Regions from separate parts of the Micromonospora sp. TSRI0369 genome, predicted to be linked through region 4. Evidence: riboswitches for the same ligand, from Rfam matches in the RefSeq annotation. Region 4 holds a riboswitch; each other region holds the start of a gene.
The links. Region 4 has a riboswitch for cobalamin ahead of metE (5-methyltetrahydropteroyltriglutamate--homocysteine S-methyltransferase). Riboswitches for the same ligand answer to the same signal wherever they lie in the genome.
Positions count from the first base shown of each region.

Region 1: it holds a riboswitch for cobalamin, as region 4 does, so the genes downstream of both, AMK25_RS11235 (acyl-CoA thioesterase) here and metE (5-methyltetrahydropteroyltriglutamate--homocysteine S-methyltransferase) in region 4, are expected to answer to the same signal.
Region 2: it holds a riboswitch for cobalamin, as region 4 does, so the genes downstream of both, AMK25_RS06130 (magnesium chelatase subunit D family protein) here and metE (5-methyltetrahydropteroyltriglutamate--homocysteine S-methyltransferase) in region 4, are expected to answer to the same signal.
Region 3: it holds a riboswitch for cobalamin, as region 4 does, so the genes downstream of both, AMK25_RS06075 (ABC transporter substrate-binding protein) here and metE (5-methyltetrahydropteroyltriglutamate--homocysteine S-methyltransferase) in region 4, are expected to answer to the same signal.

Region 1 is NZ_LIVU01000003.1:540,053-542,245, reverse strand. It holds gene AMK25_RS11240 (copper resistance CopC family protein) at 1-212, shown strand, start outside; cobalamin riboswitch at 463-670, shown strand; gene AMK25_RS11235 (acyl-CoA thioesterase) at 801-1,313, shown strand; gene AMK25_RS11230 (LysE family translocator) at 1,317-1,802, shown strand; gene AMK25_RS11225 (PrsW family intramembrane metalloprotease) at 1,831-2,193, opposite strand, start outside.
Region 2 is NZ_LIVU01000002.1:181,200-183,392, forward strand. It holds gene AMK25_RS06130 (magnesium chelatase subunit D family protein) at 1-934, opposite strand, end outside; cobalamin riboswitch at 982-1,125, opposite strand; gene AMK25_RS06135 (bifunctional cobalt-precorrin-7 (C(5))-methyltransferase/cobalt-precorrin-6B (C(15))-methyltransferase) at 1,180-2,193, shown strand, end outside.
Region 3 is NZ_LIVU01000002.1:170,376-172,568, reverse strand. It holds gene AMK25_RS06080 (FecCD family ABC transporter permease) at 1-136, opposite strand, end outside; gene AMK25_RS06075 (ABC transporter substrate-binding protein) at 163-1,146, opposite strand; cobalamin riboswitch at 1,189-1,372, opposite strand; partial or broken gene AMK25_RS06070 (MFS transporter) at 1,961-2,193, shown strand, end outside.
Region 4 is NZ_LIVU01000003.1:180,209-182,401, reverse strand. It holds gene metE (5-methyltetrahydropteroyltriglutamate--homocysteine S-methyltransferase) at 1-1,332, opposite strand, end outside; cobalamin riboswitch at 1,449-1,666, opposite strand; gene AMK25_RS09740 (beta-1,3-glucanase family protein) at 1,778-2,193, opposite strand, start outside.

The sequences.
Region 1 (2,193 bases), 360 kb from region 4:
CATCCGCTCCGGCTGGCACGTCGGCAGGCGCTTCGGCGGGCGCTCCGGCAGGCGCTTCGGCAGGTGCGGACGCCTCTCCGGCGAGCGCCGACGCCTCGACGGGCGCCGACGACGGCGGTCTGCCGGTGGGACTCCTGGTCGGCGGAGCGGCCGCCGCGGTGGCAGCAGCCGCCGTGGTCGCACTGTTGCTGCGCCGTCGCCGCCCTTCCTGACGCATCACCCGCCGACGCGGGCTGACCCGTCACCCGCTTACGCTGGTCCGCCCGGAGATCTTGGTACGAAACGGCCCCCATAGGGGCGCATTCCTTCCAAGATCTCGGGCCTTCCTGACAGGCGAGAGAGCCGTCCTGCTATGCGGACTGCGCCTGCGGGCCGGCAACGGGTGCGCCGGAGTGGGACGGGCGGGGGCACTGCGGGGCAGGGCGGAACGCGGGTCCCGGCGAGGGCGGGTCGGGGCTGGGTTAGGCTGCCGGCAGCGCTGGTTCACCCGGTCGGCGACGGCCGGGTGTCGTAAGAGGGAACCCGGTGGAAGTCCGGGACTGCCCCGCAGCGGTGAGTGGGAACGACCGCCGTCAACAGCACTGGGCCACCGGCCTGGGAAGCGACGGCCAGTAGGCGACCTCGTGTCAGGCCCGCGAGTCCGAAGACCTGCCCGCGTCGCGCGTACCACCGGTGCGCGCTGCCGTCGACCTCGCGGGTGGGTCGGGCGGGTGACACGCCGGGCGGGAGCCGTCGGCGTGCCTCGACGTGCACACCCCGTCCGGTCGGCGGTCCGCTTCTGCGTAGGACGGAACCGCACGATGACCGATGCCATCACCCTCACCGGCCGACCACCGTCGGCCTCGCACCTGACCCTGTCGCAGATCATGGACCAGCACCACACCAACCTCATGGGTACGGTGCACGGCGGCCGGATCCTCAACCTGATCGACTCGGTCGCCGGGGTGGTCGCCGCCCGCCACTCCGACGGACCGGCCGTCACCGCCGCGATCGACGAGACGGCCTTCCTGCGCGCGGTACGCGTCGGCGACGTGGTCCACGTGGACGCCCGGATCACCTGGGCCGGCCGCAGCTCGATGGAGGTGGCCGTGAAGGTCAGCGCGGACCGCTGGGACCGTGCGGTGCCACCGGTGGACGTGGCGACAGCGCACCTGGTGATGGTGGCGGTGGACGACGAGGGCCAGCCCCGGCCGGTGCCGCCGCTGCTGCCCGGCACCGACGGCGACCGGCGGCGCTACCGGGAGGCGCAGATCCGGCGCGAACACCGGCTGGCGCTGCGCCGGGCGCTGCTCGACGGCGTCGAGGAGGGCTGAGGCGTGCTCGGACTGTCGGCCACCACGCTCGCGGGTTACCTGGCCGCGATCGTGGTGCTCATGCTCACCCCCGGGCCGGACATGATGTTCGTGCTCGCCAACGCCACCAGGTACGGCGCGCGGGCCGGGGCGGTGGCGGCGCTCGGGGTCGCCGCCGGGGAGGCGGTGCACGTCGCCGCCGTGGTGGCCGGGCTCGCCACGGTGATCGCCGCGTCCCCGGTGCTGTTCACCGCGATCCGGTGGGCCGGGGCGGCGTACCTGATCGTGCTCGGGGTGCGGGCGCTGCGCGGCAGGGGCCGTACCGGTCCGGCGGGCGGTGGGCCGGACGGCGGCGCCGGGCGGGCGTTCCGGCGCGGGCTGCTCACGAACCTGCTCAGCCCGAAGATGATCCTGTTCAGCGTGGCGTTCCTGCCGCAGTTCGTCCGGCCCGACGCGGGCCCGGTCGCGGCACAATTGTTGCTGCTCGGCGGGACGGGTCAGGCCGCTTGATCGACTTCAGCACGCTGGGGTGGCGGCATCAGGAGGGCTCCGACCCCGCCACCTCGGCGAGCTGGTGAGGATCATGCTCCGGCGCCCGGGGCGGGGCGGCCGGCCGCTCGCGGTCCAGGTGCAGGCGCAGCAGCACCCAGCCCAGCGACACGCCGCCGATGAACAGGTACGCGGGCTGCGTGCCGAACGTGTCCCAGCAGGTGTGCAGCGTGACGGCGGCGGCAAAGGTGAGCAGGAACGCCGCCAGCTTCCGGCCGCCGGGCGCGGCGGCGAAGGTGAACAACGCGGCGGCGGTCAGCCCGGTCCAGGCCAGGTGCGCGGCGGGCGCGGTGAGACCGCGTACCAGCAGCGTCCGCTCGACCGCGCCGAGGCTGCCCTGCGACCCGACGAA
Region 2 (2,193 bases), on a different contig from region 4:
GCGGCAGCGCGAGACGGGCGGCGATGCGGATGTCCTCGAGTGTCACTCGCGTACGTCCCCGCCAGGCCGCGTGCGCCGCGGCGGCGCGAGCGGTGACGAGGTCCGCACGCAGGCCGTCCACGTCGAACGCGGCGCACAGCTCGGCGATCCTGGTCAGCGTCTCGTCGTCGAGCACGACACCGGCCAGCGAGCGCCGGGCGGCGGCCAGCCGGGTGCGCAGGGCTTCCTGCTCGCCGGCCCAGCGTGTGGCGAAGCCCTCCGGGTCGGCGTCGAATGCGAGCCGGCGGCGGACCGCCTGCACCCGCAGGACGGGGTCACGCGGGGCGGCGACCTCGACCGTCAGGCCGAACCGGTCGAGCAGCTGCGGGCGCAGTTCGCCCTCCTCCGGGTTCATCGTGCCGATCAACACGAACCGGGAGGCATGCTCGACCGAGACACCGTCGCGTTCGACGCTGACCCGGCCGGTCGCCGCGGCGTCGAGCAGCAGGTCGACCAGGTGGTCCGGCAGCAGGTTGACCTCGTCGACGTACAGCAGGCCACGATGGGCCCGGGCCAGCAGGCCAGGCTCGAACGCGACGACGCCGTCTCGCAGCGCGGCATCGAGCTTCAGCGATCCGGTCACCCGGTCGTCGCCGGCTCCGACGGGTAGTTCGACGAGGCGTACCGGCCGTTCGACGACGGGCGTGGGCACGTCGAACGGCCCGTCGGGGCAGACCGCCGAGGGATCGTCCGGGTCGATGGAGAACCGGTCGCCCGCATAGACCCGTACCGCCGGGAGCACCTCGGCGAGGCCGCGCACGGTAGTGGTCTTGGCAGTGCCCTTCTCCCCGCGGATCAGGACACCGCCGATGAGCGGATCGATCGCGACCAGGGTGAGGGCGAGAGTCATGTCGTCGGCGCCGACGACGGCACAAAAGGGGTACTGCGCTGGCATGTAGGGCTCCCGCTCGATCTGCCATGGCGGTCCACGACGCGGCATGCGCCGTGGATCGGATCGAGGCCGGTCTTCGGACTTCCCAGGTCAATGCCTGGATCACCGCAGCGGGCCCTGTGCCGGATTCTCACCGGCTTCCCAGATTCTCCCCGCGACCACGGTCGTGGGGCACCTCGAACCTGTGCATCACCATAGACGCCCCGGTGGCCGGGGCAAGGGCCGGTGGGCGGCTAGGGTGCATCTCCATGGAGGAGCGGGTGACCGTGGTGGGGATCGGGGCTGACGGGTGGGTGGGTCTGCCGGAGCCGTCCCGGGCGCTGGTGCGGGCGGCCGCGACGCTGCTCGGCGGGCGGCGGCACCTCGAGGCGGTGCCGCCCGTCGACGGCCAGCAGCGCGTGGCGTGGCCGTCGCCGCTGCGGGACAATCTGCCAGGTGTGCTCGCCTCCGCGCGAGGGCCGGTTGTCGTGCTGGCCTCCGGCGACCCGCTCGTGTCGGGTATCGGCACGACGCTGCTGGACGTCCTGGGCCCGGAGCGCGTGACGATCGTGCCCGGGGTCTCCTCGGTAGCCCTCGCCCGAGCACGTCTCGGATGGCCGGCCGAGTCCGTCACCACGGTCAGCCTGGTCGGCCGGGACCTACGGCTGATCGTGCCTGCGCTCTCGGCCGGGCGCCGGCTGCTCGTGCTGTCCAGCGACGAGACGACACCCGCGGCCGTGGCCGCGGTGCTGACCGGGCTCGGTTGGGGGCAGTCCAGGCTGGTCGTGCTCGGTGACCTCGGTGCCGCCGGTGAGTCGTGTACCGCGACCACCGCGGCCGGGTGGGACCTGAACGACGTGCCGCGGTTGAACGTTCTCGCTGTCGAAGCTCGCGGTGCCGGTCCGGGCTGGGCCTCGGGCGGCGTGTTGCCCGACGACGCGTTCGAGCACGGCGGGCAGATCACCAAACGTGACCTGCGGGCCAGTGCCCTGGCCCGGCTCGCGCCCGCGCCCGGTCAGCTGCTGTGGGACGTCGGCGCCGGCAGCGGCTCGATCGGTGTGGAGTGGATGCGGGCCTGGCCGACGGCACGGACGATCGCGGTGGAGCCCCGCTCCGACCGGGCCGCGCTGGTGCACCGCAACGCCGCTGCCCTCGGCGTGCCGGGTCTGTGTCTGGTCGAGGGTTCGGCGCCCGGGGCCCTGTCCGGCCTGGACCGTCCCGACGCGGTGTTCGTCGGCGGCGGGGCCACCGTCCCCGGCGTGCTGGACACCTGCTGGGATGCG
Region 3 (2,193 bases), on a different contig from region 4:
CCGTCCACACCGTCCCGACAGTCAGGTCGGCCGGGCCGATGGTGACCGCGACGGCCACCGACAGCACCAGACCGGCGACCAGAGCCAGCACGAGCGCGGCCAGGCCGACCGCCCGCACCGGGCGGTGGGTGCGCACCGGGGCGGGCCGGGTGGTGACGGCGGTCAGCTCGGGACCCCGGACGGCAGCGCGGCGATGCCCTGGGCGAGGGCTTCGACGCCGAGGACGTTGCGGACACCGGCCGTGGTTGACGAGAACGGGATCACCACGTACCACTGCTGTTTGACCGCGGGCAGGTCCTTGAGGGTGCGGTGCCCGGCGAGGAAGGTCTTCTTCTGCGCGGCGGGATCCCAGCTCGCGTCGACGAGCACGATGACCTCGGGGTTGCGGTCGGTGACGGTCTCCCAGCTTGTGTCGCCCCAGCTGCCGGTGAGGTCGGCGAAGGCGTTGGTGACCCCGGCCGCCGACATGATCATGTTGGGGGCGCCGCAGCAGGCGCCGACGCTCGGGGCGTCGCTGCCGCCGTCCCACCACATGACCTTCACGTTGCGGGCGGTGCCTGCGGCCGTGGCGATGCGGCCCTCGTGGTCGGCGATCAGCTTCTCGCCGCGGTCGCTCACCCCGAAGATCGCCGCGAGCTCGCGGATCTCGGTGAACACGTCGCCGATGGCGAGCTTCGCCTGCCGGGTCTGCGCCGGGCACCCGGCAGGGGAGATGTAGGTGCCGACGCCGAGTTTCTGCCAGTCGGCGCGGTCACCGACCCCCTCGTCACCGAACGCGCTGTTGTACGACGCGTACACGAAATCGGGTTCAGCCTCGAGCAGCTTCTCCTTGGTCGGGTACTCCTTGGCCAGCACCGGGATCTTCGCGTAGGCGTCCGCGTAGGCGGGCAGGATCGCGTCGTCGAGGTAGGCCGTGCCGATCATCCGATCTTGCAGGCCCAGGGCCAGCATGATCTCCGTGGCGGCCTGGTTCATGGTGACGACCCGCATCGGTGGCGCCGCGATGGTCACCGGGGTGCCGCAGTTGGTCACCGCGACCGGTCCAGCGGACACCGCCGGTGGTGCGGCAGCAGGCTTGGCATCGGCGCCGCAGCCGGTGAGCAGCACAGTGGACAGCAACAACGGCGCGGCAACGCGCCAGGGCATGGGGAACCGCACAGCGGGACCGCCTTCCAACACCTCGTGGACGGGGACGAACGTGCCGTGGCCGGTCTCCTGGCTGACGGGACAAGCAACCGCCGGCCGGCCTTCCCAGGCATCTCTGCCCAGTGACCTCGCGAAACGACGAGGGCCGACGGTCTCCCGATCACAGTGGCGAGGGCCGCGCCGGCATCACACCGGCTTCCCGAACACCACGGCGTCCCCACCATAACGGCCCGCGCTCGCCGCGGATCCGGTCCGGGCACCCGCTGTGGGAAATCCGACGCGCCGGACCGGCCTCGGCGTGGCTGTCGGCCCGCAACCCATCCGGCTCCTTTCTCGTGCGCGGTGGCTGGGCGAGGGCACGTGATCGACAGTGAGCGCCGTGGCTGAGGCTGAGCAGCAATACGTGAGCGCAGGTGCGAGGCCACGTCCGCCGGCGACCGGCTCCTCGGTCGTGGGCATGAGGCCGGCGATGCAGACGTCGAAGAGCTCGACGAGCGAGCACGGTACTTCGCGATCTGGATCGCCATCCGACCTGCGTTGCCGACGGCGCCGAGGACAAGGACGCGCTGGCCCGCGGTGAAGTTGATGCGGCGCGTCAGCGCGATCCAGGATGACATCGCCCGGGTTCATGGCGGTGGCGATCCGCACCGGGTCCACGCCGTCGGGTAGAACCACGCTGCGCGAGGGTCGATCAGGGTGCGTTCGGCGAAGGTTCCAAGGGGCGTATCGTGCAGGACCACGCAGCGGACGTTGCCCTTCTCGTCGCGTACCACGCCGTCCACGCCGGGGACGAGCGGGAAGATGTTGTTGCTGGTCCCCGGCGATCGGCATCTGGGCGGCGACCAGTGCGCTGGGCTTCGCCGCCGGGCCACCAATCGGCGGACTCGTCCTGGCTCACCTGCCCTGGGGTGCAATCTTCCTGGTGAACGTCCCGATCGTGGTGATCTGCCTGCTCGCCGGCCGGCTACTGGTCCCGGAATCGCGGGACCCGGCCGGTGGACGCCTCGACCTGGGCGGGGCGACGCTGTCCACCGCCGGCCTGACCGC
Region 4 (2,193 bases):
CCGATGCTCGGCACGCGCGCGGCGCAGCTCGTCGGTCTGCGGGAACGATCCGATGGTCGTGGTCGGCAGGGGCGGCAGGTTCAGCCGGGCCTGCTGTGCCGCCGCTCGCTCCGGGTACGCGCCGCGCTGCCGATCCGTGGCACGCAACGCGGTGAGCCGGCCGCGTACGGTGTCGTCGCGCCATGCGGCCGGGGTGGGCGGCAGCGGCTCGGGCAGGGACGTGGTGCCGTTGCGCAGCGCGCGGCCGAGCCGAACGACCTCATCGACCTTCTGCCGAGCAAAGGCGAGCCGCTGACGCAGCGCCGGGTCGAGAGCGGTCTCGGCGGACAGGTCCACCGGCACGTGCAGCAGCGAGCACGAGGTGGACACGGCGACGTGGTCGGCGAGGGCGGTGACAGCGGCACCAGCCGCCACGGCGGCGCGCAGGTCGGTACGCCAGACGTTGCGGCCGTCGACGAGGCCGGCCACGATCGTCTTGCCACGCAGCGGTCCCGCACCGGCCAGCCGCCGCAGGTTGCCGGGCCCGGCCACCAGGTCCACACCAACCGCTTCGACCGGCGTGTCGAGCAGGGCGGGCAGCGCGTCACCGAGCTCGCCGAAATAGGTGGCGACGAAGATCGCCGGCCGCTGTTCCACCGCGCCGAGCCGGGTGTACGCCTCCCGCAGCGCGTCGATCTCGGCGGTGCTCCGGTCGGCGACGTAGGCGGGTTCGTCCAGTTGCACCCATCGCACGCCCGCCGCGGCGAGGGATCGCAGGATGTCGGCGTACACGTCGACCAGGTCGGTCAACCGGTCGAACGGTTCGCCGCGCGCCTCGGTGGGCTTGGCCAGCAGCAGGAATGTGGCCGGGCCGACCAGCACCGGTCGGCTGTCGATTCCCAGCTCGCGGGCCTCGCGGTACTCGCGCAGCGCCTTGTCGGGATTCGCCGCGAAGGCGGTGTCGGAGCCGATCTCGGGAACCAGATAGTGGTAGTTGGTGTCGAACCACTTCGTCAGTTCGAGCGCCGGCTCGGCATCGACGCCCCGGGCCATGGCGAAGTAGGTGTCGAGATCGCCGAGGCCGAGACGGGCGAACCGGTGCGGGATCGCGCCGACGGCGACGGCCGTGTCCAGCACCTGGTCGTAGTAGGAGAACGTGTTGGACGGGATCGCGTCCAGGCGCGCGTCGCGCAGCGTCCGCCAGACCTCCGCCCGTAGCGCGGCAGAGGTCGCCGCCAACTCCTCGGCGTCGATCCGGCCCGCCCAGTAGGCCTCGACGGCCTTCTTGAGTTGCCGGTTGCCCCCGATACGCGGATAGCCCAGCACGGTGCTCTGACCGAATGCGGTACTCATGGAGATCCCTTCCCTCGAAGCACACGAGGCCGATCGGGGCAGGGAGGGAAGGGGTACAGGCGGCGTACCGGCTTCCGCACCGGCCGTCCCGAGCGACCGTCGGCGGCGCACACCGGACGGTGTGCGCGGTGCGGGCAGGTCTTCGGACTCGCGGGCGCGACCGGTCCATCCGGTCACCTACTGGCCGTCGCTTCCCAGACCTCACGGTCCAGTGCTTCGATGACGGCTGTCGTTCCCACTCACCGCTGCGGGGCAGTCCCGGACTCACACCGGGTTCCCTCTTACGACGCCACACCCTTCACGGGCACGGCGAACCAGCACCGTTGTCCATCGTATGGGGCGGTGAGCCGGCGTGGTCGGCGCGTCCGTCCTGCGGGACGGCGAGCCGTCGCGGCGGGTGGCGGGAGCGACTCGCGGTCGGCCCCCGCCCCCGTCGCAGGGCCGGTCAGCCCTTGCGCCACTTCTGGTTGGCCGCGCCCGTGCAGTCCCAGAGCTGGAGCCTCGCGCCGTCGTTGCCGTTCCGGTCCTTGATGTCGACGCACTTGTTGGCCTGAAGGTTGACCAGGTCTCCGGCCGCGTTCAGGGTGAACTGCTGAGCGCCGGTGCCATTGCAGGTGTAGAGCTGCACCACCGCACCGTTGGCGGTGGACCCGGCGTCGATGTCCATGCACTTGTCATTCTGGCTCTTCAGCGCCGTGCCGCTGAACGTCCACTTCTGCGCGTTGGTGTTGTTGCAGTTCCACATCTGCAGCGGCACGCGGTCGACGAAGTTGGAGCTCGGCACGTCGACGCACTTGTTGTTCCAGTTGCTGACCACGGGCACCCCGGTGGTCGGGTTGCCGCCCCCACCGCCGGTGAACG